One region of the Ruegeria sp. CDSB029 genome, then DNA from elsewhere that is predicted to be linked to it. Evidence: riboswitches for the same ligand, from Rfam matches in the RefSeq annotation. Region 1 holds a riboswitch; each other region holds the start of a gene.
The links. A riboswitch is a leader RNA that binds a small molecule or an ion and turns the genes downstream of it on or off. The one in region 1 is predicted to bind cobalamin.
Positions count from the first base shown of each region.

Region 2: it holds a riboswitch for cobalamin, as region 1 does, so the genes downstream of both, AC2FI8_RS08100 (DUF1636 family protein) here and AC2FI8_RS12570 (hypothetical protein) in region 1, are expected to answer to the same signal.
Region 3: it holds a riboswitch for cobalamin, as region 1 does, so the genes downstream of both, AC2FI8_RS22660 (metal ABC transporter ATP-binding protein) here and AC2FI8_RS12570 (hypothetical protein) in region 1, are expected to answer to the same signal.
Region 4: it holds a riboswitch for cobalamin, as region 1 does, so the genes downstream of both, AC2FI8_RS04780 (DUF1636 family protein) here and AC2FI8_RS12570 (hypothetical protein) in region 1, are expected to answer to the same signal.

Region 1 covers NZ_JBXWOX010000009.1:52,808-60,127, reverse strand. The annotation lists gene AC2FI8_RS12605 (ribonuclease T2 family protein) at 1-163, shown strand, start outside; gene AC2FI8_RS12600 (hypothetical protein) at 160-648, opposite strand; gene AC2FI8_RS12595 (lactoylglutathione lyase family protein) at 847-1,344, shown strand; gene recR (recombination mediator RecR) at 1,415-2,008, opposite strand; gene AC2FI8_RS12585 (YbaB/EbfC family nucleoid-associated protein) at 2,073-2,417, opposite strand; gene AC2FI8_RS12580 (DNA polymerase III subunit gamma/tau) at 2,805-4,556, opposite strand; gene AC2FI8_RS12575 (protein-tyrosine phosphatase family protein) at 4,714-5,211, shown strand; gene AC2FI8_RS12570 (hypothetical protein) at 5,219-5,626, opposite strand; cobalamin riboswitch at 5,711-5,930, opposite strand; gene AC2FI8_RS12565 (alpha/beta hydrolase family protein) at 6,075-6,932, shown strand; gene rsgA (ribosome small subunit-dependent GTPase A) at 6,941-7,320, opposite strand, start outside.
Region 2 covers NZ_JBXWOX010000005.1:149,989-157,308, reverse strand. The annotation lists gene napA (nitrate reductase catalytic subunit NapA) at 1-340, opposite strand, end outside; gene AC2FI8_RS08125 (chaperone NapD) at 337-630, opposite strand; gene AC2FI8_RS08120 (ferredoxin-type protein NapF) at 627-1,142, opposite strand; gene AC2FI8_RS08115 (FecCD family ABC transporter permease) at 1,292-2,305, opposite strand; gene AC2FI8_RS08110 (ABC transporter substrate-binding protein) at 2,307-3,257, opposite strand; gene AC2FI8_RS08105 (ABC transporter ATP-binding protein) at 3,268-4,053, opposite strand; gene AC2FI8_RS08100 (DUF1636 family protein) at 4,050-4,406, opposite strand; cobalamin riboswitch at 4,508-4,713, opposite strand; gene AC2FI8_RS08095 (bifunctional enoyl-CoA hydratase/phosphate acetyltransferase) at 4,908-6,302, shown strand; gene AC2FI8_RS08090 (acetate/propionate family kinase) at 6,295-7,320, shown strand, end outside.
Region 3 covers NZ_JBXWOX010000030.1:17,427-24,746, forward strand. The annotation lists gene AC2FI8_RS22650 (hypothetical protein) at 658-1,185, shown strand; gene AC2FI8_RS22655 (acyltransferase family protein) at 2,321-4,066, opposite strand; cobalamin riboswitch at 4,375-4,585, shown strand; gene AC2FI8_RS22660 (metal ABC transporter ATP-binding protein) at 4,815-5,573, shown strand; gene AC2FI8_RS22665 (metal ABC transporter permease) at 5,566-6,468, shown strand; gene AC2FI8_RS22670 (metal ABC transporter solute-binding protein, Zn/Mn family) at 6,465-7,320, shown strand, end outside.
Region 4 covers NZ_JBXWOX010000003.1:77,581-84,900, forward strand. The annotation lists gene cobN (cobaltochelatase subunit CobN) at 1-2,455, opposite strand, end outside; gene cobW (cobalamin biosynthesis protein CobW) at 2,459-3,514, opposite strand; gene AC2FI8_RS04780 (DUF1636 family protein) at 3,511-3,900, opposite strand; cobalamin riboswitch at 3,985-4,194, opposite strand; gene AC2FI8_RS04785 (hypothetical protein) at 4,944-6,134, opposite strand; gene AC2FI8_RS04790 (flavodoxin domain-containing protein) at 6,997-7,320, opposite strand, start outside.

The DNA.
Region 1 (7,320 bases):
CAACCCCGGCCTTGAGCGCGATATGATCACAGTGACCTGCAAGCAGGGCTATATAGAAGAGGTCCGACTGTGCCTGTCGCGCGACCTTGAACCCGTTCCCTGTGGTCGTGACGTGATCCGCGATTGTACGGCCAAAGACGCGCTTTTCGATCCGATTCGTTAGAGTTTCCTGTTCTGGCACTCTCGCGCATATTCCAGCGCTTTGGCCGTACCTTTCAGATCAATCGCCATCACCGTCTCACCCGCAGGGTTGTAAACCGTCATGGTCTTGTTCTGGGCAATTGCGTTGACGAAGCTGCGGTCGGTGAAAAACACAGTCGCGCCAGGCACGTCACGCTGATTGAAGCCGATGGCCGTGGCGTCATAGCTTTTGCCGTCCAGATCGAACCGGATCGGATAACTCTCGCCCTGTTTGATATCGCCCCACGCCTTGTTGTAGACGGCGAAATACCCGCGATTATCCAGCGCATCATAGCCCAACCGCACGACCGAGAGGTCTTGGTAGATCGTTTGAATCAGACAGCCGTTTCCGAGCGCTGGGTCCATCATAATGTTCCAGCCCTCGACAAAGCCTTTGTCAATCAGTTCCTGCGAAAACGCGGCGGTGGCTGTAAAGGTGGCAAGCGCGAGGGCAAATAGGCGTTTCATAACAGTTTCCAATATCAAATGGATAAGGTCGCAGCCATAGTACACGCCGCGTGCAAGAGGCAAAGGCCATTCTTGATTAATGCGGCCGCGAACAAAGACCTATGTGCACAGCGGAACCCGGCTATGCCTCACAGGGCAAACGCTTGAAACTCGGCTGTGGCACAATAGTTTTCGCCCCATAAAATTAAGGAGCGTGCCATGCCGCAACATCCAAGAACATTTTCTCACATCGGATTGTCCGTCCCAAACGTTGACGAGGCTGTAAAGTTCTACTCTGAAGTCCTTGGTTTTTACGTAATCATGCCGCCAACGGACGTGGTAGAGGATGACACGGATATCGGTGTCATGTGCACTGATGTGTTTGGTCCGGAATGGAAAAAACTGCGTATTGCGCATCTCGCGACCGCTGATCGCGTTGGTTTTGAACTTTTCGAGTTTCACGGGAACTATGTGCCTGAAAACAATATCGACTTTCGCCAGAACGGTACGTTTCATTTTTGCGTCCAGGACCCGGATGTCGAAGGCTTGGTAGAAAAAATCGTGGCGGCTGGCGGCAAACAACGGATGCCGATCCGATACTATTATCCCGGTGAGAAACCCTATCGCATGGTCTACGTCGAAGACCCATTTGGTATCGTCTTCGAGATATACAGCCATTCCTATGAATTGACGTATTCGTCGGGTGCTTACACCTGACAATCGGAACAGACCTTGGTGTGCAACCGGAAGAGGCGAATCCTTTCCGGTTGTCGCCGTATCGCAAGACTCAGAGTTCTTTTCGTGCCCTCAGCGCCGCCGTAATCGTCCCGTCGTCCAGATAATCAAGCTCGCCCCCAATCGGAACACCCTGCGCCAGTGAGGTCAGGCGGACCTGTCCCTCCAACTGATCCGCGATGTAGTGGGCGGTGGTCTGGCCATCGACAGTGGCATTTAGGGCCAGAATGACCTCAGAAATCCCTTCGGCCATCACCCGATCCTTGAGTCGGGGAATGCGCAGTTCGTCCGGTCCGACCCCATCCAGAGCCGACAATGTGCCGCCCAAAACGTGATAGCGACCCTTGAAAACTGCAGCGCGTTCCATCGCCCAGAGATCAGCCACATCTTCGACCACGCACAACTCTCCGGTTGCACGATCCTCGCTATCGCAAATGTCACAGATATCTGTCGTGCCTACGTTGCCGCAATTCAGGCATTCGCGGGCGGTGGCAGCCACCTGCTGCATTACGTCCGACAGGGGCGTCAGCAGCAGGGCGCGCTTTCGGATCAGGTGCAGCACTGCGCGGCGGGCCGAGCGGGGGCCGAGGCCGGGCAGTTTGGCCATCAGGTCGATCAGATTGTCGATATCGCTGTTCGAACTCACGGCGTGTGCTCCTGCAAAAGGGCCGGACAGGGGTGCCCGGCCTTTGGGTCGTCAGGAGTGTCTATCAGAACGGCAGCTTGATGTCTGCGGGCAGACCCATGCTTTCGGTCAGCCTTGCCATCTCGGCCTGAGAACGCTCGGCCGCTTTGGTTTGCGCGTCCTTGATAGCGGCCAGAATCAGATCTTCGACAACCTCCTTATCGTCGCCGTTGAAGATCGACGGATCGATGTCCAAACCCTTCAGCTCGCCTTTTGCGGTGGCGGTAGCCTTCACCAGCCCCGCACCGGATTCGCCCACAACCATCATGTTGTTCAGCTCTTCCTGCATATCCGTCATCTTGGTCTGCAAATCCTGTGCGGATTTCATCATCTTGGCCATATCGCCCAGACCGCCGAGTCCTTTGAGCATTTACTGTCTCCTAAATTGTGATCGCCTTAGGCGAACATATACAGCGTAAAGTGTCATCGACGCACATAGCGCAATTGTCAGCCCTATGAACAGGCTGGAATGACCGATGCACCCGATGTCTGCCGCCGATCTACGCGAGTCATCCATCAAGTCGTCGACAAAAATGTGAGCCGCCCAAATCGCCCAAGCGAAGGACGTCGCCAATGCGATCCATAGGTTTCCGCGCCAGATTGCTATAGCAGACAACACCAGCAAGACCATGGATACCGGATGCAAGGTGAGAGCAACTGCTTCGACCAATTCGCTAACCGGTTCGCCATCCCAGCCAGGGTTAAATACTTCGCATGCTTCGTAGTAGACCGCATCGATGTGTGCAAAGTGCAGGTGTTAATCCTCCTCGAACGGGTCCCATTCGTCTTCGACCTCAGGCAGTGCTTCGGTTTCTACCTTGGCGGCGCGTTCCTCCGGGGTTTCGATCCGTTTGATGCGCGCTTTGGGAAACTGCATCAGAACGGCTTGAACCAATGGGTGTTGTTCGGCCTGCGCTTTCAACGCCAGATCAGCCGCGTCTCGAACCTCGGCGATTGTTGCCGCGTCCCCATCGGCCACGATTGAGACGGCCCATCGGTTTCCGGTCCAGCGTTGCAAGGCTGAACCAAGCCTTTGCGCCAGATCGGTCGGCGCTTTGTCCGTCGGCGTGAACTCGATCCGTCCCGGGGAATACGAGACGAGACGCACACCGTTTTCGACCTCAACCAACAGTTTTACGTCCCGGTTGGTGCGGATCAACTCGACCACGTGTTCGAAGGTTGGATAGCGTGCCAGCGCGGTCTGGATGTCCTGAGCAAGCGCTGCGGTGGGTGCCCCTGCCGGCCCGCGCTGGGCCGAGAGATGCGTAGAGGAAGTCGCCTGCGTAGGTGCATGAGTTGGCACAGCCACACCACCGCCAGGTCCCCCGTTCGGTGGGGGTGGAGGCGCATCCTGTAGTCGTTTGATAAGTTCTTCGGGGCTTGGCAAATCGGCCACATGAGTCAGACGAATGATTGCCATTTCGGCGGCCATCATCGCGTTGGGTGCTGCAGAGACCTCCTCCAGCGCTTTCAGCAACATCTGCCACATCCGCGTCAACACCCGCATCGGCAGCGCCTCGGCCATCTGTTGACCGCGCGCACGTTCATCCGGTGAGACGGTGGGGTCATCGGCGGCATCGGGCGTGATTTTGACCACGGAAACCCAATGGGTGATCTCGGCCAGATCGCGCAGCACGGCCAGCGGGTCGGCCCCTTCGGCATACTGGCCGCTCAACTCAGTCAATGCCCCAGCCGCATCGCCACGCAGGATCATGTCCATCAGATCCAGCACGCGCCCGCGATCTGCAAGGCCCAACATTGCCCGAACCTGATCGGCGCTGGTTTCCCCTGCACCATGTGAGATCGCCTGATCCAACAGCGAGGTCGCATCGCGGGCAGAGCCTTCGGCCGCACGTGTGATCAAAGCAAGCGCGTCTTCGGCGATCTGTGCGTTTTCCGCCGCGGCGATCTTGTTGAGCAGACCGATCATATCTTCGGGTTCGATCCGGCGCAGGTCAAACCGCTGGCAGCGCGACAGCACTGTCACCGGGACCTTGCGGATTTCGGTCGTCGCAAAGATGAACTTTACATGTTCGGGCGGTTCCTCAAGCGTTTTGAGCAGCGCATTGAAAGCGCTGGTCGACAGCATGTGAACTTCGTCGATGATGTAAATCTTATAACGCGCACTGGCGGCACGATAGCGAACGCTGTCGATGATCTCGCGGATATCGTTCACGCCGGTGCGGCTGGCGGCGTCCATCTCCATCACGTCGACATGCCGGCCTTCCATGATGGCAACGCAATGCTCGCACTGACCACAAGGTTCGGTCGTTGGCTTGCCTTCACCATCGGGACCGATGCAGTTCATACCTTTGGCGATAATCCGGGCAGTGGTGGTTTTGCCGGTGCCGCGAATACCGGTCATGATAAAGGCCTGCGCGATCCGATCCGCTTCGAACGCATTTTTCAGCGTGCGCACCATTGCGTCCTGTCCAACCAGATCTGCAAAGGTTTCAGGGCGGTACTTGCGGGCAAGAACCTGATAGGCGGGGCTGGGCGTTTCGGTCATGTCTGCTCTGTCAGATTCGTGTCAGAAATGCAGCGTAGAGACCCGGGCCGCCCGCGTCCACAGCATGCTTTGTGGAATTTCGGTTTGGACAGCGTCTGTAAGCGGGATAAATAGGCTGTCAAAATCTGGTGGGCCGGTGGCAGTAGGAGCATAAGCTTTGGCAAAATTTGCAATCTACGCGCTGCCTGTTGGCACAGGCACCTTGGCGCTGTCCCCCTTGCCTAGCGGCGGCAGTGGGTATGTGGATGATCTGAGGGTGATACAGGACTGGAACCCCGATCTGGTGATTTCAATGACCACCGAGGCTGAGATGCAGCAGGTCGGCGCAGGCGGTTTTGGTCGAGACGTTCAAAGCAGGTCCGCGACCTGGGTGCATCTTCCGGTCGAGGATTTTGGCACGCCGCCCCTGCCAATCGAAACTCTTTGGCCCGACGCCAGCGCAGCCGCCCGGCAGGTGCTGTCCGACGGTGGACGCGTGCTGGTGCATTGCCGGGGCGGTTGTGGGCGGTCGGGGATGGTCGCGCTGAGGCTCATGGTGGAAAGCGGTGAAGATCCAAACCACGCGCTAAACCGGCTGCGCTTGGCCCGACCATGCGCGGTGGAAACGGATGAGCAGATGGCTTGGGCCATGAAACCGGCCCAGAGCGATCGGTGAACTAGGATCAGGCCGTGGCTTGTTGAACAACCTGATGCGATGGACGCGGTGCAAGGGCCGATGCCTGAAGCATGGCGCAAGGCAAGGCCGCCAAAACACCAGCAGGCAGAGTGGAAAAGTCAGGGTTGAACATCATATCGGCGTATTCGTCCAACGTGTCGGCCGAGTCGCCCGTGTTTGCCCCGCAATAGACCCTGATCCGGGCCGGGCTGGCGCGAAACCGTGCGGTGCAACCCTCATCGCAATGGGTCAGTTCGCTGGAGCCGTCCACCTCAAATTCGCTGGTCGTCATTGGTTGTGCTGTTGCCATCGCCTCGGCCAATGCCCGAGCCATTTGGGCCAATGCGGGGCATGTTTTCCCCGTTTTCTGGCACAGGGTGGCGGTGAATTCGTGGGTCGTTGTCTTCCAGATCATAATGCGCCCTCCGCGCGGTGAGCGGGGGACGTGGAACAGGGAACTCAGCGTACTGAAGACCTGCCCGGACACCCCGCCCGAGTTTCGGTTTTTACTTTGATGGCAGGTCTCCTGACTTGCGGGTCATTGCTTTGCCGACCTTCCCAGCCTTTCGGCCAGTGGTATTTCGGCATTGCTTACCGCTTACAGTTGCGGGGGCAGTCGCGGCCTTGGTCTGTTCCGGCATTGCCGGGCTGGACCGCACCGAGTTCCCTTTTCATCCCGCCCCAATATAAGGACGAGAACCATCACCTCATCGCTAGCGGTTGTAGGTGGCTTGTGTCAAGCGGGCTGTTTTCCATCGTTCAAGTGGACGCTTGGTCACTTTGAAAATCTGTTGACTCTAGTCGCGCAAAAGCGCCGATATGCCATATGTGAACCGAATAGTTCAGATGCTTGCGAGGGCACCATGTTGGACAACACTCCGGTCGTTTTGACCGAAGATTTCACGTTTTCTGCCGGAGAGGCCGAACTGTCGGCACGGCTGTATATGCCTGCCTCGGCACCTGATGTGGCGGTTGTAGTCCATGCAGCCACAGGCGTACCGCGCGACTATTACCAGCATTTTGCGCGGTGGTTGGTGGAAGAACAGGGTATGGCCTGTCTGACCTATGACTATCGCGATTTTGGCCACTCTCTACACGGGCGCCTGCGCGATTCGCAGGCCACGATGGCTGACTGGGCGTTGATCGACATGCCCGCTGCTCGCGCCGAAATGCGGCGCAGATTTCCCGCCGCCCAGCAGTGGAGCATTGGCCATTCGGTGGGTGGAATGCTGGGGCCAATTCAGCCCGATATTGAGCAGATCGACCGGATGATCTGTGTCTGTTCAGGTTTGGTGACGGTATCCGACCACCCCTGGCCGTATCGCGCACTGGCGACAATGTTCTGGTATGCCCACCCGCCATTGCTGGTTAAGGCATTGGGATACCTGCCAGGCAAGGCACTTGGGTTCGGCTCGGACCTTCCGGCACGTGTCTACTGGCAGTGGCGCAAATGGTGCACCGCTGCGCTGAGCTATGTGCCGGATATCGGCAAAAGCCTTCCAGACGCCCGTTGGGCTGCGTCGGAAACACCCGTCGATCTGTTCACAATGGACGATGATCAGGTGGTGCCCCCGAACGCGGTTTGGCGCCTGGCCGATCTTTACGGTCCCAAAGCCCGCCGGCATCAGTTGTCGCCGAAAGACTTTGGATTGGCCGAGGTCGGTCACATCGGCGCATTTGCGCGCCGAAATGCGGCCATATGGCCCCGGTTAATCGCCTGAGCCGGTACTTACAGCTTTTTGCGGGATTTCTTGTCCTGCATCACCGATCGTACCATCTTACCAAAGGCCTTGTCGCGCGCACGAGACTGCGCAACGGTTTCCGAGTTCCTTTCATCTTCGCGCCGCAGCTTTCGCCAGCGCTCCAACCGCTCGGTGTCCAGTGATCCGTTTGCAATCGCATCCTGCACGGCGCAGCCCGGCTCGGCCTGATGCTGACAATCGGAAAAGCGGCAGGTCTGAGCCAATTCCAGAATGTCAGAAAAGACCTCATCGACGCCATCCTGCGCATCCAGCAACCGCAAAGCCCGCATGCCGGGTGTATCGACCAGCCATCCGCCGTTCTGCATCGGATGCAACGCGCGGGCAGTTGTCGTGTGCCGCCCGCGCG
Region 2 (7,320 bases), on a different contig from region 1:
TTTTGTCGTATTCGCCGTTGGTCTTGCGCAGTAAAGGCGTGGTCAGTCGATCCTTGCCGTACATGATCTTGGACAGGAAATAGCCCTTGATACAGTTCAGCCCGCGGTTCACAGGCGCGTCAGGATCGCCTTGCGTCGCAACGACGCGACCCTCTTTGGTGCCAACCAGAACAGAGCAGCCTGTACCACAGAACCGGCAAGCCGCCTTGTCCCACCGGATGTCCGGCGCTCCGGCCTGGGCATTGGCTTGACCGGCCGCCAGCGGAATACCAGCGGCTGACGCCGTTGCTGCGGCCGCAGAGGCCTTGAGAAAAGTCCGACGGGATTCAGAATGTGTCATTGCGTGGGCCTCCGGCTGGGGGTTGGGCTTGGGGCATCGGGCTGCGGACGGGCGTCCGCGGGATCCTCGAAATGGTGATAAGTCAGTGTCAGTGAGATGACGCCCGGGATCTGGTGCAGATCCATGATGATCTCGGACGCAAGGCGTGATGGCGTGTCTTCGACAACGACAACAAATCGCCCATCGTCTGTTTCGGCGTGAATTTCGACACCCGGTGTGTCCCTCATCACCCGCGCTGCTGCGCTTGTGTGATCAGGTGCGACATGGGCAAGACAACCGCAGATGTTCATTGAGTAGTTTCCATTTGTGGTTGAGATTGGCGTTCAAGCGCAATGGCATCGGCGGGACATAAACTTGGGCAAATCCCGCAGCCGTTGCATGTATCAAGGTCAAGCACTGGCTCTGCGCGGCCACCGGTCATCAGTTTGAAGCGGATCGCGCCTTGTTCGCAATTGTCCTGACAGATGCGACAACTGACGCCGTTCATGGATAGGCACGTGGCCGCTGTAAGCGCGGCGCGCCATGGCCAATCTGGCAAACGGTCAAACATTAACGTTTCGGTTGGACAAATCCGGGCGCAGTCACCGCAGAAGGTGCAGGGATTATCAGTTGGCTGGAACCGGGGGTATCCATCTGCCCCGATGATGATCGCATCCTCGGGGCAAGTATCTGCGCAATCACCACATTTGCTGCATGTTTCAACAAAGCACAGCTCAACCGAGCCCGGAGGTCTGGCGATATTGCCGTCCTCTGGTCTAATTTTGGCGCTTAGAAACGCGCGTCGGCTGGTCAATTGTTGCATTGCATGCGACCTGGCTACACTCGATTCCTGTAATCGAGTGTATCGCATACCGTGATCTGTGGGGTTCTTTTTTGATTTAGGTCATTTTGCCCGATTATTATTAGTCATTTGGGAAACTTTAACTTTTGCACCTATGCGACCTTTGGCGATCAGCGCCGAGGTCGAGCGGTTCGGATCAACAGAAGAAAGACAAAAACCGATCCCAGCGATGTCGTGACAATACCAACAGGCAGCTCTTGCGGGGCAAGCAACAGACGGCTCAGTATATCCGATCCTGTAAGCAACGCTGCCCCAACAATGGCGGCGGTAGGCACAAGCTGGCTGTGCAATGGCCCTGCGATACCGCGCGCGATGTGGGGAACCATCAAGCCGACAAAACCGATCACACCCGCAACGGACACAAACACAGCAGTCGCAAGAGCGGCCACGAAGAACATCCGGAACCGCAAGCCTTGAACGGGCACACCTAGGGTGGCGGCCGTCAAATCACCAGTCAGCAGCGCATCAAGCCAGCGGCTGCGGTACATCGCATAGGCGAGGATCAATGCTAAACCTGCGCAGACCAGAGGGAATGTCTCCCACCGGGCAAGACCCAAACCCCCAAGCATCCAAAAGATAACAGAATGGGCCGCACGGCTGTCGCCCGCGAAAATCAGATAATTGGTAATAGCTGAAAACAAAAACGAAACTGCAAGCCCCGCGAGGATCAGTTTTTCGGGCGCGCTTGTGCGCAGCCCATGAACCAAAGCCAGCACAATGCCTGACGCGACAAGCCCTCCAAAAAACGCGGCCAGTGGCAGGGTCCAAAAGCCCAGCACATCTCCGGTTACTGTAATGACAAAGACTGCTCCCGCCGCAGCGCCAGAGGACAGGCCGAACAGAAACGGGTCCGCCAGATCGTTGCGTGTGGTGGTTTGCAGGACAACGCCGACGATGCCCAGCCCGGCACCGATCACGGCGGCAAACAGCGCGCGTGGTAAGCGCAGGTCAAACACGATGCGGTGGAGCGGAGACATTTCCCCTTCCACCATCCCCGTGCCCAATAAGACACCCGCCAGTGCGTCAGAGGCCGGAATGGATGTGGTCCCGTAGACCGTCGAGGTTAGCAAAAGGGCGGCCAATACAGCCGCCCCCAGCAAGAGTGTAAGGCCAAGTCGGCCCATATCAGTTCAGGCCCGGGTGCATGGCTTTGGCCATCTTCGAAATTGCTTCGATATTTGCCGGTCCGGGTGTCAGTTCCTCGTAGCGCAGACCAATCCAGCGTTCGTTCTTGACCGCGTCCGTCTGAGACATCACGGGATGGTCCTTTAGGAACTTGAAGGTATCTGCGGCGCCATTTCCAGTTTGATAATCAAGTAAAACCAGGAATTCCGGGTTCGAAGCGGCAACAGCCTCCCACGAGGAACGTCCCCAGCTGGTGTCCATGTCATGGGTGACGTTCTCGCCGCCAGCGGCAGCAATCATCGCGTCGGGAATGGCAAACTTACCAGCCGTAAACGGGGCATCGGCGGGGCCGTCCAGCAGGAAAACGCGGGGCTTCGGCAGGTCGGCCGTCTGTGTTTGAATCGCGGACAGTTCCTCTTTCCAGCCGGAAACCAGCTCTTCTGCCTTGTCTTCAACGTGCATTACTTTGCCCAAGCGAAGGACGTCGGTGAACAGCAAATCCATGCTGGCTTCGGGGCGATCCTTATCCAGGTGTACGCAGCTTTCCGTCAGGATCATCGTTTTGATGCCAAACGGCGCAAGCGTGTCGGGGGTCACGTCACCGCCCGGCTTCATCCCATAGTACCAGCCCGCAAAGAAAAGGTCGGGTTCGACCGCGACCAGATTTTCTACTGTTGGATACTTGGGCGCAAGTTCCGGGATGTCGCCGCGCAAGGTTTCAAACTCGGGGCTGGTTTTGTACCAGCCGGTGATGCCCGTCAGGCCCACGATCTTGTCCTGCAAACCCAGTGCAAAAGCCATGTCGGTCATGTTAATGTCGTGCACGACCAGCCGCTCGGGTTGAGTTTCAAACACCATCGGCTCGCCGCAATTGTCGACGGTGATCTCGCGCGCTGTTGCGGCACTTGCAATGCCGCTGATCAGTGCAGCGCACCAGAGAGTTTTGTTCATGTTACTTTCCCTAGTTTGAGGTAGTGGTTCTTCGGATATCCAGTGCCGGGATCATGCGGCCTTCATGCTGAAAGCTAAGAAAATCGACACCGAACGTTTCACGGACCCTTTCGGGTGTCAGCACTTCGTGCACTGGGCCGAAACCGGTCAGGCGTGTGGATTTCATTAACGCGACATGGGTCGCGAATTCCGGGATCATGACCAGATCATGGACGATCATGACCACCGTAATGCCCAGCTCAGCCACCAGCGACAGCATGCGTCCCTTGGCGTCCGGGTCCAGATGGTTCGTCGGCTCATCCAAAAACAGCAGCGACGGGTTCTGCGCTAACGCCCTTGCGATATGAGCGCGCTGGCGTTCCCCCCCGGATAATACGGCCATCCGCTTGTCAGCGAGGGCAACCAGTCCGGTCAGTTTCAGGATTCGGGCCAATTCCAAGGCGTGCTCAGCCGCAGATCGATCGGCGCGGATCGGGATTTGCCCAAGGGCCACGTAGTCGCGCAGAAACAAACGCCCGTCCGGCGATTCCTGTTGACTGACCACGGCGATCATTCGGGCGCGGTCCATCGCCGAAAGCTGCCGAAGGCTGCGCCCCTTTACCAAAACGTCCCCCAGCACAATCTCTTCACCGCCGCACAAAAGATTCAGCAGCGTTGTCTTACCCGCACCGTTTGGGCCAGCAATTGCCAGAGTTGCCCCTTCATTCAGTTCGAAATTGACGTTTTGCAGCAGTACGTCGCCGTTCAGGGCGTAAAACTCCAGCCCGCGCGCCTCAAGGAAAGCTCCGCAGGTCATGCGCTTGTCTCCAGTTTTAGCCGTGGCAGGCGCGCCAGGGTCTTTTCAAGAAGGGCAGGCGGGCGCTGCGATGCGTTGGTCCACCCGTCGGTGCTGCGGTGGTATTGATGCGCAAATTCGGTCAGGGCGTCCACGTCCTCAGCCGATTGGATGTCACCGAAAAGGTACTGCGCTTTGTCTATTGCCTGAAACCCGACGGTTGTGGGTCGACCGCAACCGGCCATGCAGGAAACGCTGCGGATGCCAAAACTGGATGGAAGCTTGCCTGCAAGCGCAGCGCGCAATGAACCCGCCCGGTCAGAACCCTCGCAGGTCTCGCAAATCAGAAGGAAGTGATCAGTACTGATCGACATGGCCCACTCCGCCTGTTGCCAAGCGCGGACAGAAGGTGCCAATCATGTCATCACGTCTTAGACGTGTCATAAAGCCTCCTTCCAGGACGCCCCGCCCCGGGTTGGTTGAACATCGGATGGTAGGTCTCCTGACTTGCGGGTCGTGGCTTGGCCATCCTTCCCGACCCATTTGGGGTCAGTGGGTATTTGGCGTCGCTCACCGCTTACAGTTGCGGGGGCAGTCACGGACTTGGCGCTTGTTGGCAACCTCACCGTATTCCCTTTTCATCCCTTGGCGAACCATAGGGAACCATCGCGGTGATGCTTGCCCGAGTTCCGATTTTGGGTCAAGCGATAATACTCAGCGCCCTACGCACAGAGGTCATTTGTCATTTGCCAACGATCTGACTACGCTGCATCGCAGAAATGTAGGGGCAAAGGTGGATATGTTCTGGTTCCGGGGGGGGCGAACATCCAATGTTTGAAACGACGAACGCACATTCAAAAACAAAGCCAGGCAAGATGAAAATTCAAGAAAACAGAACCTATTCTCAACTGAAGGTAGGCGACAAGGCGCAGGTCACCCGATTGTGCACCGTGGACGACTTGTACGCGTTTGCCTCGGCTTCGGGCGACCACAACCCGCTGAACCTGGCAGCCTATGACGGTGATGGAGATGGGCGCCCCGAGGCTGTCGCGCCCGCTTTGTGGCCTGCTGGTCTGGTGGCCGCAGTCATTGGGAACATCTTGCCGGGGGCCGGTACGCAAACACGTCGGGCGGATCTGAGTTTTCATGCTTCGGTTTTGGCAGGCGAAGAACTGACTGCCTTTGTGGCTGTTACAGAAAAGCGTGAAGACGGCGACCTGACCTGTTCCGCCGAAGTGCGCCGGGTCGGGGATAACGCATTGATCCTAAGCGGCACCGTACAGGTCACGCCACCATCGCGGCATTTGACCTTCGACTCGGTCGAGGTACCGGGACTGATCGTTCAGCGTCACCGGCACTTCGACGCTTTGTTGGAAAAGGCACGTCCTCTGGACCCGATGCCCACAGCGATCGTCGCCCCGGAAGAGCCGAATTCGCTAGGCGGGGCATTGCTCGCGTTGGAAAACGGCATCATTACTCCGATTTTGGTGGGCGACCCGGACAAAATCACCGCCGCTGCCGCCCAGCTTGGGGCCGATTTGTCCGGAGTTGAAATCATTGAAGCGCGAGACCACGAAGTGGCCGCCCAACGCGCGGTCGGGCTGGTCGTTGAAGGCAAGGCCCGGATGTTGATGAAAGGTCACTTGCACACAGATGTCCTTCTACGCGCCGTTCTGCGCCGCGAAAACGGCCTGAGGACCGGGCGACGCCTGTCGCATGTGTTCGTGATGGACGTGCCAGGCATGTCTCGACCCATCATGGTTACAGATGCAGCGGTGAATATCGCACCGGATCTCGAAACCAAGGCCGATATCGTTCAGAACGCCATCCATCTTGCGCATTCTATTGGCATCGAGATGCCCAAGGTTGGTGTCTTATCAGCGGTTGAAACCATCAACCCGCATTTACCGTCGTCTATCGATGCCGCGCTGTTGTCGAAAATGGCCGAGCGTGGACAGATCACCGGCGGGCTGGTCGATGGTCCTTTGGCCATGGACAACGCGGTTGATCTGAACGCGGCGCGGACAAAAGGCATCACCTCACCGGTCGCGGGGGTCGCAGACATTCTGGTTGTTCCGAATATCGAAGCCGGCAACATGGTAGCCAAACAGCTGACATATATCTCTCATGCCGAGGCTGCCGGCGTTGTGATAGGTGCTGCGGCACCGATTATCCTGACATCTCGGGCAGATGATGATGCTTCGCGGCTGGCGTCTTGTGCTGTCGCGGCGCTGCATGCAATTGCTAATGAAAGCAAAATCCATGGCTGAACATGTTTTGGCGCTGAATGCCGGGTCGTCCTCGTTGAAATTCGCGCTTTACGAACTGGTCGAGGACCGACGTCCCAGTATGCGCTGGCGCGGTCAGATCGAGCGGTTGGGGGATGCACCACGCTTGTTGGCCCAATCAGCAGGGGGGCGGTCTGTCGACCGTCAGTTGTCTGGAGCCAAAACACATGACGAGGCCATCAGCGCGTTTCTTGAACTTACCCGCGAATACCTGCCGGACATTCACGTCCGGGCCGTGGGCCACCGCGTCGTTCACGGCGGGCCAGTCTATTCGGAACCTGTCGTGGTGGACGAGCACGTCTTTGATACGCTAAGCGGTTTCATTCCCTTCGCGCCTTTGCACCAACCCTACAGCCTTGCGGGTATTAAGGCGGCCGCGGCAGCCTTTCCGGGTACCACCCAGATTGCGTGCTTCGATACCGCGTTTCACAGGACACACCCTTGGGTGAATGATACCTTCGCATTGCCTCAAAGATTCTACGAAAAGGGCGTTCGCAGATACGGGTTTCACGGGCTAAGCTATGACTACGTCTCGCAAAAGCTGAAAGAAATTGCGCCGGGTTTGTACGACGGCCGCGTCGTCATTGCGCATTTGGGAAATGGCGCGTCGATGTGTGCGGTGTCGGGCGGCCGGGCCGTGGCCTCGACCATGGGATTTTCGGCGCTCGACGGTCTGCCCATGGGCACCCGCAGCGGGCAATTGGACCCGGGGGTCGTGCTTTACATGATGCAGCAAGAAGGGATGGAGGCAGACGAAATCGCTGAGCTTCTCTATCGAAAGTCCGGCTTGCTTGGCCTGTCCGGCATGTCCTCGGACATGCGCACCCTGTTGGCTGCTGACACTCCGGACGCGCGCAAGGCGATTGAGTATTATGTCTTCCGCATCCGCCGTGAACTGGGCGCCTTGTCTGCCGCACTGGAAGGCATCGACGCTTTGGTCTTTACCGGAGGCATCGGTGAAAATGCCGCCCGTATCCGTCAGATGGTTTGCGAAGGGATG
Region 3 (7,320 bases), on a different contig from region 1:
AACCAGACAAGTCTGGCGAATGCGCGAGCACCAGAGGTAATACAAATTTGCTACGCATTCGAATACTTGAATCTAAAAAACAACAATTCAAGTAATTTTACGCGCGCCAAGAAGTTTGCTCTCGCGTGATTTTAACGTGCATGTACATATATGCATACAGGTACGCGTCAGAATTGTAGTCGCGCCTTGCAATCGTAGGGTTTCGAATTTGAACAATAGTGTACAGATCTAGTGTTCATGCCAACTCAGCTTAGACCCACGATGAACCACACATTCGAGATAGTCTGGCCAGTCCCATGACCAGACTAAATCCCCGCGTCGCCTATCATCCCAGATAAAGGTGACGCGGGGCACATTGATCCATCTTTCGGTCAGTACCGTAAAAACAACACCCCTAAACTACTGCCCGCGGTGTTCACTCGGTTTCCCTCCGAACGATGCAGGTTTTCTTGGGGATTGGGTTGTAATGAGTTTCCGTTTGCAGAGCGACCGACCGGACCTTCTAGATCTGGTTCGGTCCTGTTGCATAAGGTGGTCGCTCTATCAAACGCTTTTCAAGCCTTTCGAAAAGACGCAGCCATTTTTTTGGTTTGAAGACTCGCGTTAACGGTTTATTCTCATATCTTCATTATGCGATATTTTAATGGGAGTGTTCCTATGAAAATGACAACCATGATGCTTGTTGCCGCTGCTGTTCTTGCATGCGGAGCAACCGTAGGACATGCCAAGGACAAAAACATTCTGCCAAAAGACAACGCAGAGTTCGTAAACTACGGCGAGGAATCCGGCTGGAATATTTTTGTGGATAAGAGCCGAAATACTTGCCTGATCGAACGGGTAGATGAGAATACCAACGTTGTTCAAATGGGTCTGACCCCAGACAAAGACTTCGGCTACATGGGTGTTTTTACAAAGGCGGACATCGAATTTAAGGATGATAAAGTCGAGCTGCTCATGGACAACAAATTGTACTATGGCGATACGACAGCAGCTCCACCCAACTTGGCAGACGGGTACAAGGGCGGTTATCTCCTTGCTAACAATCCTGACTTCGTCACAGACGTGATGGAACGCGAAACGATGATTGTAATGCCGGAGTCCAATTTTGCTTTCGACATAAGCCTTGCTGGTACCAAGAAGGCGATTGAAGCGGCGCGTGAGTGCAATGCTTCTCTGACCAATTGACCTGTGCCAATGCTTCAAGGCCGTTCACTTTGTGGGCGGCTTTGTTTTTGACCGTGCGACTCCTGAGTATCGAGGAAGCCTTTAGTCGAGTTTAGGCTTTAATTTCGATCAACACTGTTTTGTGACTTAGACAGTTTGTCCCTTTGTTCTAAAATAACATTTTTGGAGTCACGAAAATACGTCCGATTCGGGCTCGAAGCGGTCATCTGACTGTTTCTGTCGGATGTCCGTTTGCCAGCGCGAAGCGGACGATAGTGCATAAGTGCAACAGTCTCGACACATATCACGCGACTAAGAAGAACCTGAGCAAAAATGTGAATTGCGCCTATGCGGTACTGTAGAGCAGAGACTGCAAACATCGTTGGTATCCTGCTCCCGCAACCAAACTTTAAGGTCGGATATCAAATACTTAGCCTCGCATAACGCGAGGCTTTTTGCGTTAGGTCCAAACTGACTGGAAGCATTGTGGAAGCAACAGGATACAGTTGTGAGTGTGGGTATACCTCCGAAACGGATTTGAAACGCGAATTGTCCAGAATTTTTCTCAGTGCATGGCTGTCCTTGAACCGCTCAAACCCAAAGCGGGATGTAGGCATAAGGTAACGAATGCGTCCCAACGCGTCTGTAAATGCGACTCCGATGATGTCGTGCATGTCCTGCCAATTTCACATCTCGAAGCGGTTGCGGAGTCGCTTAGAGCCCAATCGCATCTCAAATCGCCAGATTTGACTTGCTACCCGGTCGGTCAGGTCAAGGGGCGGTTTTGCTGGTGACGTTTAGGGCCACAGAGCCAAATTCGAGGACGCAATGCCCTGCCGCTGGGTTGTTTGGCGATGTTTGGGAGAAGAATGTGGGGGCTTTTGCCCCCTAAGTGCCTCCAGCGGGGCAGCATTTGTTTTGGGGCCGGGCCGCCGTCGTGACGGAAGTACTGTTACATCCGGCGCGCATTTCCCTGATCTAAACTTCGGATGACCGCAAACGCCGGGGTAATCGGATCGAGACTATTGTCGGGAGGCTGAGGAAATGGCACCACCCGGCAACTCGATTTGGAAGAAGGCCATCGCTCTCATTTTAGACTTTAAAGCCGCACATATCTGTTTCTTTTGATCAGGACAGAACATGCGAAGACCCAGCGTTAGAAAAAGATCTCAAACGCTGGATGGTCTTTCATCAATAAAGCAAAGAATTGGGCTCCGGCTTGGGTAATATGCACTCGGTCCGCAGAAATAATGTCTCCATTTTGATCGAAAACATGGATCTGATTCCCATTTGTGGTCGCGTAGCTGATGATATCGACATACAAACCAGCCGGTATGACCGACGCATTCTGCCTGTTTGCCTCAACTATTTCTTCGAATACCTTCGTCGTATAGTTTGGCCGACCATATCTGGGCAGTAAGGTGAATGCATTGAGATTGTAACCAAAGTGTTTGGGGCCGACGAAGACGATATTGTGTTGCGCGGCAAGCCCGTTTTCAAGAAAGAGTTTGCAAGCGCCAGAAAGGTTGACGATTGGCAAGAAAGTCGCGTCAGCATTTTGTATCAAAGATTTTGTGTCATCGTCCCAAAGCCTGGGCTCGCAAACATTGAGCGCGTCGCGATAAATTAGATTTGCATCCTTCATTATGCCCATCTCAATGAGAATATTCGCAAAATCACGGGCCTGACTGTTTCCGACAATCAAAACGTTGATGCCGCTGTTCGTATCAAACTTATCTGCGTCGTATTGGCTGATGCGGTGATTATACCAAATGTGCATCCCCGCTGCGACCTCTCGATCCGTGTCGAAAACGCGTGTAGGGAAGCCTTGGCCGAGATACAGCGAAAGCCCAACAGCACACAGCGTTGCGGTCACTGCGGTGCACGAAACAACAAGGCGTGAAAGAGAGATCGCGTTTTTGTTGCGAAACGGTTGTTCGACAAAACGCCAGGTCAGATAGGACAAAAGGAATGCAAATGGTATCAAGCTGGCAAGAAAATACGGGCTGGGTTCCTCAAAGCTCGCAATGCGCGCAAATGCGAAAATTGGTTGGTGCCAGAGATACAGGCTGTAGCTGATCAGGCCAATGCCAACCAGAATTCTGATGCTCAGCAGTTTGGCGACAAAAGTGCCTTCCTTTGCATAGAGGAGAACGAGCAAAGACCCGACGACCGGAACGGCTGTCAGGTATGACGGGTGTTGCATGGTCCCGTCAAAGATCACCATAGATGCAATCACCGCTATAAGGCCAAGTAGCGAAAGACTGTTGCTCGCTCTAACCTTGCGCTTATTTTCCCAACATGCCCCCAATGCACCGAATCCGAGTTCCCAGGCGCGTGTATGCAGAAGATAAAATGTGCTCTCCGGGTGGGTTTGAACCAACAGTACGCTCGCCAGGAAACTGGACCCGATGATAGCCCAAACCAGCAGATCCGTTCTGTGTTTAAGTACCGGGTACAGGGCCATAAGCAAAAGCGGAAAAACTATGTAAAACTGTTCTTCAACTGCCAGGCTCCATGTGTGAACCAGAGGTTTGAACTCGGACGCGAGGTCCCAGTATCCACTTGTTAGCGTGAGAAGAACATTATTCAGAGAGAACATCGTGGCCACGACACTCTGGCCGAAGTTTTCCAGTGGATCGGGCAGCATGGTAAACCAAGCGATAGGAATACACACCAGTACGACGACACTCAGGGCAGGCAAGATCCGTCGGGCCCGACGCTCGTAGAACTTCAAAAGAAAGAAGCTATTTTTTCCAAGATCATCAAGGATAATAGAGGTTATTAGATATCCGCTGATAACGAAGAAAACGTCTACGCCTAAAAAACCTCCACTGAACAGGCTTATGCCGGAATGAAAAAGAACCACTGGTAAAACTGCAATGCTGCGAAGGCCATCAATTTCTTTCCGTTACAGCATTTAATCAAAACCCACTCTTGTATTTTGTGCTCGGGCCTGTGAGCTTTCGAAGCGTATCTGTCGTCAAGAGTGTGTCGAGGAACTTTGAGCCGCCGCAGCCAATCGAACAAAGTATTGGCAGGTTTATACGTTCCGGTCGTTGCAAGATCCAGGCTGAAACCTTCTGAGTGAGCCCCGCGAAGTCACTGCCATTGCTAGCACCCTTATCGTAGAATTTTTTTGGCTGATTGGAGCCTGGTACAAATTGCCATCACCGATTGGTTCGCGCTCTTGTCGAATCAAATCAATTCGTATTTGGTCCACGTGATGGTTCCCGACTGTATTCTGCGGTCAGGGATAAAAGGGAATACGGTACGGATCTGTAAAAAGGCCAATTCCGTGACTGCCCCCGCAACTGTAGGCGGCGAGCGACCCGAGATCGTCCACTGGGCAATGGCCTGGGAAGGATCGGGATAGCTTTGACCCGCAAGTCAGGAGACCTGCCATCCGAAATTGATGAACCTGGGCGGGGTGTCCCAGAGGGAGATGACAATGTTTCAAGCGGTCCGTACCGTGCACGAACTTGCGCTCGCTTTGCCCCTGTCCGAACACAGGAGGCGTTGCCGTTGTCATTGCAAAAAGCTGACACCCAAAGGGGTAAGTGCTTGACGGAATTCAGTGTTCCGGTGCTGGTCGCGGGGGCTCTGGCGCTGTCGGCGATCTTGTGGCTCGCGATTTACGCGGTGATTTGATGTCGGCCGTTTTACAAATCCGCGATCTGACGTTGGGCTACCGCGACCTGACATTGTTTCACCGCCTCTCCATGGATATCGCGGCTGGGACAACCCTGGCCGTTCTTGGTGCGAACGGGTCGGGCAAGAGCACTTTTGTAAAGATGCTGCTGGGCTTGATGGATCCGCTTTCGGGCAGTTTGACTTGGCCGCAGGGCCGTCCTGGTGACATCGGTTACCTGGCGCAGATGACCGAATTCGACCGCCGATTTCCCATCCGTGTGAGGGATCTTGCCGCGATGGGGGCCTGGCGCGGCTTTGGTTATCGTACCGGGCTGGACGCCGCGGCGCGTGACCGGATGGCCGCCGCGCTGGATGAGGCCGGGGTACTGGATATCGCTGACCGGCCTCTGCATATGCTATCGGGCGGGCAACTGCAGCGCGCGCTGTTCGCGCGGGTTATCATGCAGGACGCGCCGCTGATCCTGCTGGATGAACCGTTTGCCGCAGTCGACCAAAGTACCGAAGCACATCTGTTGTCGATTATCCGCCGATGGCGCGATGAGGGGCGCGCGGTGGTTTTGGTGGTGCACGATCTTTCCTCAGTGCTGGATTATTGCAGCCACGCGCTGCTTTTGGGCGGGCAAGAGGCGACCCACGGACCGGTGTATGACGTTCTGACACCAGACCGGCTGGTTGCACAAGGATACCTCTCGGAAAGTCAGGCGTCCTGGATGTTCCGTGGCACCCATTCAACACCGGAGCACGCCAATGTATGACCTGATCGTCGAAATGTGGAGCTTTGCCTTCATGCGTCGCGCTTTTGTGGCAACCACGGTTTTGTCGGCTTCGGTCGCGCCGGTGGGGGCATTTCTTGTTCTGCGTCGCCTATCGCTGGCTGGTGAGGCCATGGCCCATGCGATTACGCCAGGCATCGTCATCGGCTTTGTCACGGCGGGCTTGTCAGTCATGTCACTGCTGGTCGGAGGGCTTATCGCGGGTGTTGGCGTCGCCATTTTGACCGCCTTTCTTGCACGCCGGACAATCCTGCGCAGCGATGCCAGCCTTGCCTCGCTGTATCTGATCGCATTGGCGGTAGGTATCTTTATCCTGTCTGCAGCAGGGTCCGCAGTTCCACTAAAAAGCTTCCTGTTTGGATCAATCCTTGGGATCGACGACGCGTCGATGGTCCTTGTCGGCGGGGTGGCGACAGTAACATTGCTGGCATTCGCCGTTCTGCTTCGTCCGCTGATTGTCAGCACCTGTGATCCGGTTTTCTTCGAAACTCAAACGCGCCGGCCGTGGTTGGTAGATCAGGGTTTTATGCTGCTGTTGGTTCTGAACCTGCTGGCCGCGTTCAAAACACTGGGAACGTTGATGGCCGTTGGCCTCATGATCCTGCCTGCGACCGCCGCGCGCTATTGGGCCAGTACGATCACCGGGCAACTGGTCCTGGGCTTTGTGTTTGCCTTGTCCAGCTGCTGGATCGGCCTGACCCTGTCCTACTTGTTCCCGGACACGCCGTCCGGCCCGGCGATCGTTTTGGTTGCCGGTGGGTTCTTTCTGTTCTCGGCCATTTTCGGTCCCCTTGGTTTTGGCAGACGGATGCGCAAACCGTCTGTTTCCAAAGACATCCCCATTGCCCAAATTCAACAAGAAGAGAGAGCACAATGACTCTTGTGAAGTCACTCTATGCCGGCATCGCCTCTGTGTCGTTTGCTTTGGCTGCATTGCCGACTGTTGCGGCAGAAGACAACGTCAAGATCGTCGCCAGCTTTTCGATCCTCGGCGACATGGTTGAAGAAGTCGTGGGCGATCTGGCCACAGTTACGACAATCGTGGGTCCGGATGCGGATGCGCATGTGTATCAGCCTTCGGTTGCAGATGCGAAGGCCGTTGCCCAGGCGGATATCATCTTTGTCAACGGTCTGGGCTTTGAGACATGGTCCGATACCCTAATCGCTGAATCGGGCACTGACGCAACCGTGCACGTTGCCACCGACGGCATCACGCCTGTCACAGTCGAGGGCAAAATCGACCCCCACGCCTGGAATTCGCTGTCGAATGGCATGATTTACGTGACCAATGTCGCCGACGTGATGACAGAGGCGATGCCCGAGCACGCCGAAGAAATCGCTGCCAATGCCGCGGTCTATATCGCGCAGCTTGAGGCGCTGGATACAGAAACCAAGGCAAAGCTGGCAGGTCTGCCCGCCAATCGCCGCACGGTTGTGACCGCACATGACGCATTTGGATATTTGGCAGACGCCTACGGCCTGACTTTCCTTGCGCCGGTTGGCATCGACACCGAGGCAGAGCCATCAGCCAAGGATCTTGCTGTTCTGATTGACCAACTGAAGGCGGATGGTGCTGCCGCGTTGTTTGTTGAAAACATCACAAGCCCCACTTTGATTCAGCAGATCTCGGATGAAACTGGCATCGTGATTGGTGGACGGCTGTTCTCGGACGCCTTGTCGGAACGGGGTAGCCCTGCCACCAGCTACCTTGCGATGTTCCAGCACAATC
Region 4 (7,320 bases), on a different contig from region 1:
GATCGGTGATGGGCAGCACCTCGATGCCCGACACGCGCTCGGATCCTTTGTCCCAGACGGGTTTCACGCCCAGCAGGTGCAACGCCATGGCGAACTCTTCGCCCGCAGTTCGCATGGTGGCCGAGCCCCATAGGTCTACGATCAGCCCTTTGGGATAGTCGCCTTCCTCTTGCAGGTGTCGCCGCACCAATTCTTCGGCCAGCTTCACGCCTTGGGTATAGGCCGCACGGGTCGGCACTGAGCGCGGATCGGTGGTATAGAGATTGCGACCGGTGGGCAGCACGTCTGACCGCCCGCGATAGGGGGATCCGGACGGGCCTGCCTCGATCCGTTTGCCAGCTAGCGCGTTAATCAGAGCATTGCGTTCGGCATTGGCAGAAGGTGCCGTGTCAAAATTGGCGGCGGCTTCGGGCACACGTCCAAAGATATGCAACCCGTCGCCGAACTGGCTTTCTTTGATGTCACAGACAAAACGGTCGATGCGAGTGATCGCCTCGGCCGTGCAGGTGGCCTGATCGAGACCCAGGTCACTTTCAAGCCCGATGGCTTGCGCCTCATCCCGGATATCTTCTTGCAGGCGGTCGCGACGTTTGGGGTCCAGACCATCTGCGTTCGAGAATTCGTCCAGCAGCGATTCCAGCCGAACCATCCGATCGGGGGTGCCGCTTTCCTTCATCGGCGGCGGGATGTGACCCAAGGTGACGGCCCCGATCCGGCGCTTGGCCTGAGCGGCCTCGCCGGGATCGTTGACGATGAAGGGATAGATGACGGGAAGGTCGCCGATCAGCGCCTCTGGCCAGCATTCATTGGACAAGGCGACCGATTTGCCCGGCAGCCACTCCAGAGTGCCATGCGCGCCGATATGGATTAGCGCATCCGCGCCAAGACCTTTGCGCAGCCACAGATAGAAGGCGACATAGCCGTGGCGGGGGGTGCGGGACAGGTCGTGGTAATCGTCTTCCCGCATCTCGGGCGTGCCGCGTTCGGGTTGCAATGCGATCAGAACCTTGCCGCGGCGCAGGGCAGTGAAGTGAAACGCGCCATCTGCAAAGGCGGGGTCGTCTTCTGGCATGCCCCAGACGTTTTCGAGGTCTGCGCGCAGTTGTTCCGGCAGTTTCGCCAGCGCGTTAAGATACGCGTCAAGCGACCACGCAATCCGCGCATCTAGCAGCGTATCAGAAATCTGCTCGGCGGGTGCGGTGTCATACCCTTCGCCCAGCAGGTCAGACAGCATCGCCTCGGCCGAGGCCAAAGCATCAAGGCCTACCGCATGGGCCATCTGCCAATCCTTGCCGGGATAGGTGGACAGCACCAAGGCGGGCACCTGATCCCCTTTGGGCTTGTCGTTCAGGTTCAGCCAGCCGACGACACGGTCGATGATGGCCTCGATCCGTTCCGGTTCAGCCCGGTGGGCAAAACGTGAATACTCCAGATGCGGGTCACGCTTGCCCGGTTCCTTGAACGAAGCAATGCCTGCAGAAATTCGCCCGTCCACTTCAGGCAGGACAACGTGCATAGCCAAATCAGCAGGCGAAAGACCGCGTTCCGCCTCGGCCCAGGCTTTGCGGCGGGACGTAGCGAGAGCAACCTGAAACACCGGCACATTGGCGGCGTCCAGTGGAGAGGTGCCGGATGCGCCTTTGCCCGAAAACGCGGTGGCGTTGATGATGGCCGACGGTTCAAGGGAGGCGATGTTCTCGCGCAGCCAATCGGCGGCTGCAGGTGCTTTCAGCGAGGGGGCGAACATGCCTACAGCTTCGATGCCGCGTTCTCGCAATCGGCGGATCAGGGCTGCGACCGGGGCAGTGTCTGCCGATGTCAGATAGGCACGATAGAAAGTCACCAGAATACGCTTCGCGCCGCTCGAGAATGCTGTTTCGACCGAGATTACGCCACGGTCCGGGCACCACGCGCCGCACTCTGGCAAGGTCTTAGCGCCCATCACCGGCCCGGCATAAAGCCCCGCCGCAAGCGCCATTTGCGCCAAGGCCGCTTGCGCCGCGACTTCGCCGCCGGTGTCACACAGATGCGCAAGCCGCCGCAGGGTTGAGACGGGCAGGGTGGAGTAATCATCCAGCCGCGTATCCTCACGCCCATCGGCAGGTAGGACGGCCAGTGCGATCCCCTTGGATTGCGCCAGCGCCAGAACTTGCTGCAAGCCATAGGACCAGTAAGGCACGCCGCCGATCAAACGGATCAGAATGCCCTTGGCGCCCTCGAGCGTTTGCTCGACATAAGTGTCGACGGACAACGGGTGTTTCAGTGCTGTCAGGTTGGCCAGCCGCATTGTCGGCATTCGCCCTTCGGCCCCGCCACCGCGATGCCAGCCCGCCGCGAAAGCACCAAGGTCACTGTCCGAAAAGGACAGCACCACCAGATCCGCCGGACTTTGGCCCAGATCGGTCGGGGTCTCGGTTTCCTCGAGCCCGTGGCTTTCGCGGAAGACGACGTGCATGGCTTACTCGGCGGCCTCGGTCACGCCCACGAGGATATCGCGGATCGCGGCCTCTTTGATGTCGTCGTGTTCGGCGATGACCACCAGACGCGAACGGCGCTCTTCACCGGGTTCCCACGGGCGGTCATACTGGTGACGTACGCGGGCACCAACGGCCTGCACCAACAGACGCATCGGCTTGCCTTGAACAGCAGCATAGCCTTTGACGCGCAGGATGTTCAGCTCATTGGCCAGACGTTCGATATTGGCGACCAGTTGGGCCGCGTCGGTCTGTTCCGGCAACTCGACGATGATGCTTTCGAAATCGTCATGCTCGTGGTCGTGATGGCCGTCATGGTGGCTGGGACGCGCATCCATGTCGTCTTCGGCTGCGGCTTCCAGCCCCAGTACGACGCGCACGTCTACGGCACCTTCGGCGACTTCGACCACTGGCAGCGGACGCGGAGCTTCGGCAGCGATGACTTCTTTGGCTTTCGCCACACCTTCGGCGCCCGCCAGATCGGGTTTTGTCAGCAGGATGATGTCGGCGCACGAGATCTGATCCTCGAACACCTCAGACAGGGGCGTTTCGTGGTCGATCGAGTCGTCAGCCAGGCGCTGGGCGTCCACGGCTTCGACATTCGGAGCGAAGCGCCCGGCGGCGACGGCCTCGGCATCGGCCAGAGCGATCACGCCGTCAACGGTGATCTTAGAACGGATATCCGGCCAGTCGAACGCCTTCAGCAGCGGCTTCGGCAGCGCCAGACCAGAGGTTTCAATCAGAATGTGATCGGGGCGCGGCTCCAGCGCCATCAGTGCCTCGATGGTCGGAATGAAGTCATCGGCTACGGTGCAGCAGATGCAGCCATTGGCCAGTTCCATGATGTTTTCCGCCGGGCAATCCGGAATGGCGCAGGATTTCAGGATATCGCCATCGACGCCAACATCGCCGAACTCATTGACGACCACAGCCAGACGCTTGCCCTGCGGGTTCTGCATCAGGTGCTTGACCAGCGTAGTTTTGCCCGAGCCCAGAAAGCCGGTGATCACAGTGACGGGGAGTTTTTCGAGATTGCTCATTTCAGGGCTCCAATCGGGGGAATGCGGGCCGCACAGTTTTTGCGGAAATGTTCGGGGCGCTCACGCCATTTCACCAGACCGTCTTCAGCGGCCAGATATTTGGTGACGCCTTCGACGATGGTCTCGACGTGGTCGGTCTCGTCGAGGTTTTCATAAATGAAGGTCCATCGGGACGGGCCACCACGCAAAACGATCGAACATCCCTGATCACAGTTCGACAGGCATTCCACCGGCTTCAGGTCCACGCCGTCAGGCAAGCCCGCCTGTTCAAGCGCTGTGTGCAGCAAAGTGCCGGGTCGCTGAGCGTCATCTTCGATGGGCAACCCACGGCGGCATGTCGTGCAGACCAGCAATTCGACTGGTGCGGTCTCGGTCACGTCTCTCATCCCCCTAAATCCTTTATACGGGGGACGGGGTTTCATGCGGGCCACGTGTGCGACATGGACCCGACACCGGAACACCCCGCCCGGTTTCAACTTCGGGTGCTGGCAGGTCTCCCGGCTTGCGGATGTCAGAGCGTTTGCCCTGTCGGATGTCCCGCCTTCCCGGCCTATTGGGCCAGTGGCTTTGGGCACCCTCTCCGGTCACGGTCGCGGGGGCGGCTGTGCTTGGCGATGACATCGCTGGCACATTCCCTTTTCATCCATCCGAGGATGGACACCAACGCATGCGACATGCGGCACGGGCAGGGGGCTTGTCAAGCACGACTGAGGATTGAAAACCGGTTAAGTCAGAAAAGCGACCAGCCGAAGTCAGTCAGCGGCATTCGATGCGATCCGATCACGAAGCCAGGCGCAAAACAGCCCCGCAGCCGCGGATGATTGAGCGCTTCCGGGCTTGGCAATCAGGTAGTGCGGTTGTGCAAACGGAATCGCTGGACCGGCAATCGCAACAGGCGCGCCTTGGGCAATCGCGTTCTGTGCGAACCTTTGGGCAATATTAAGGAAGCGGGCAAAGGCGCGACAAAGACAAAGCACATCCCTCTACCACTGTCGCATTGTGCGTCGCGCCGTTTGTTCGCGGGAAAAGATTTGGCACGTGTGGCATTACTTTCAAACCGCTTCGACATTTAACCCCGGACATCAACGGCGACGGTTATGCTGTTCCAGAAGCCAGTAGGAACATGATACCCAAGTGTATACGCCCGAATTTGCGAAAGCAGCGCAGAAAGCTAAGTGTTTGAAAAGAAGTGGAGGCGAGTACCAATTTCGAACTTGCGTAAAGGAATTAAATTTCTTAATAAATAACAATTGTTTAGTGAAATTTTATCGGTACGTGGGCTTGCGAATGTTGCGGGATTGTTGGTTGAAATTGTTCATTGGCTTAACGCCATCAAGGATGATGCTCGATTTTTGGTTCAAGTGGATTTTGGTGCAATGATCACAGCAACGCTGATTGCTTTCAGGCGCGTCGCAGCCTGAATGCGCCGTCACTCGACCTTCCGCCCGTCAAGATATGAGCCGGTGTTCGGATACCTTGAACGCTGCTTCAATAGCTGCACGATTTCGTCGGCAACAACTGCCATTTTGTCATTTGAAAGATTCTGATGCCGGTTTGCCAGAGTAGTCAGTAGTATACGTAATTCTTCATCCGGAATGGAGCTGTCTAGAGCCACCGACATAATGCTGGGGCTTACAACGCGTGCTAAAACAGTTGAGCGCCGTTTGACAATTGCTCCCGGATCGAACGTCGCGTTCTGGAGGTGTCTAAACCTGGTTCGTTCGTGAAGGTAAGTGTCGTGAGCGAACTTTTCCTCCGGTAGTCGTTTCTCTGCGATCTTCCGATGGAACCTTACAAGTCTAGCAACGTCTTTGACTACAGTGGTGGTCGTTTTCAGTACATCCAGCTTTTTGTTCGAACGGATGTATTCTCGAGCGTCCGCTTTCCACTTGAAACCTGCGAAAAGCAAAGCGTTTGAATCGAGTAGCAGTCGCACCGTGCGACTTTCCCCCATCGAAATGGTAATGCCAGGCTCCACCAAATGATGATGTAGAATAAAGTTCCTTAGACCCATGGCAAAACTATGCGCGCCGGAGTTCTTCCCGATTACCCTTCCAATTCCCCGGGTGTAAGATTCACTGTTTTCCAGCTTGGAGTATTTTCGGATACGTCTGCAAACATCTACGTATGAAGCATAAAGCGCAGAGAATGTTAAAAGATTGGATGTTGCCTTAGATTGTTCTCGAGCATACGCAGAGTTATCTGAGCGCTTGAACTCAAGAACGGTGTCCATCCCTGCCGTAGCCGCATTCAAACCAAGGCTTGCTTCCAGCATTGCGGCATGCACCCTTTCTAAGTTCTCCAGTGCGGTATGAACTTTATGGTAAGGGGAAAAGCGCAATGCGTAATTCCACGATTCCTCTTGCAGCTTTGAAGTGTATGCGGCGAAACCCTCTGGATGATCCGTGCTGCTTTCTGCAATATATGTTGCGACCGTCAGCGCTCGGTTTAACTCGGCGAGCTGACCGTCTCCAAAGTCCCATCTCAGTAGGTCGACTTGAGAGAAACACTTCGCTAATTGAAACTCCTGTGTGGTAACACCCTTTGAGACGGATGCAAAAAGATCGTGTGGTTTAAAGCGATGCTTGGCAATGAAACTCGCAAAATCTTCTTTGGGCATTCGAAACCTAGCTAGTTTTGTTGATATCGCATCGAAGACTTTCCGACATGAACTATAAAATTGACTACTAGGGTGCCGCTCTCGGGCGTCTTCTGGTTCCAGCTTCAAACTATGCGGTTACTATCTAGGTATGATGAAGCTTGCAAATCTGTTCCGAAGACGACAACCCCAACCCAAAAACCCACTTTTGAGTTTTTTCGCACCGGCCAATAGAACACGGCGCGAATAAACCCACGTAACAATGCCATGGGAGGACCCGCGATTTTCTTCGGTGGACCAATGTATGAGTTCTTGGCTCGGTTTTGATGACTACGTGGGAGGGAAGGCGAACAAACACCGTCGGATTCTTCGCAATGAACGCAGCGGTGTTGTGCACTGTTTTCAAAGTGCGGGGAGCGGGGGAGGGGGATTCCTTAGAGCATTCTAGAAAAGTGTATTTCTGCGTTTTTTCACATTCTGCGCTATAGGGTATCCCAAAGTCTCCCCATAAATTTATAACTATATTTAAGATATTGATACTAATAATAAATGCCCTGTTGTCACCTCCTCAAAACGGTCCCCGAATGGCTCCCCATGCTTCCCCGGCGCTCCCCGAAATTTCCTTAGATTCGCCGTCAGGCCCCCTGCGGCCTGGCCGAATAACCAGTCTCGACTCCCCGGTAGGGAATGGCGGGGAACTGATATAGGGGCGCGGGGGAAACTGTGGCGGAGTTGAGGCATAGGTTAAATGCAGTTGGGCAATCGTACACCTGATCTGGCGTTGATACTCGATATAAGGATAACGCCAGCGCCCTCATCCGAGTCAGTGAAAGGCCGGCCGAACTCTGTCATTGGTTCGATGCTCCCCGAGGTGACGGCAGACCTAATCGTCCAGGAATGCTGTTACTGTTGTTTTCAACGCATCCCAATCAGTGAATTCTCTCAAGCCATCTCGTGGATCAATCTTCTGGCCTAGCATGACAACGTGTTGGACGATCTCTCTTTCAAAATACCCGTAATTATCAGGCCGTACGGCACCAGCGACCAAGGCGGTCGCGTCTGGTTCGAATTTCGTCCGCATCAGCATTTCGGTAAGATAGTCCCGCGCGTCCTCCTGACCTTTCTGAAAAGCAGCTTTTAGACTGACGGAAAGCAAAAGTGATTTTCGCGAGGATAATGCGTCATGGTGCCTTTCTAAAAACTCCTC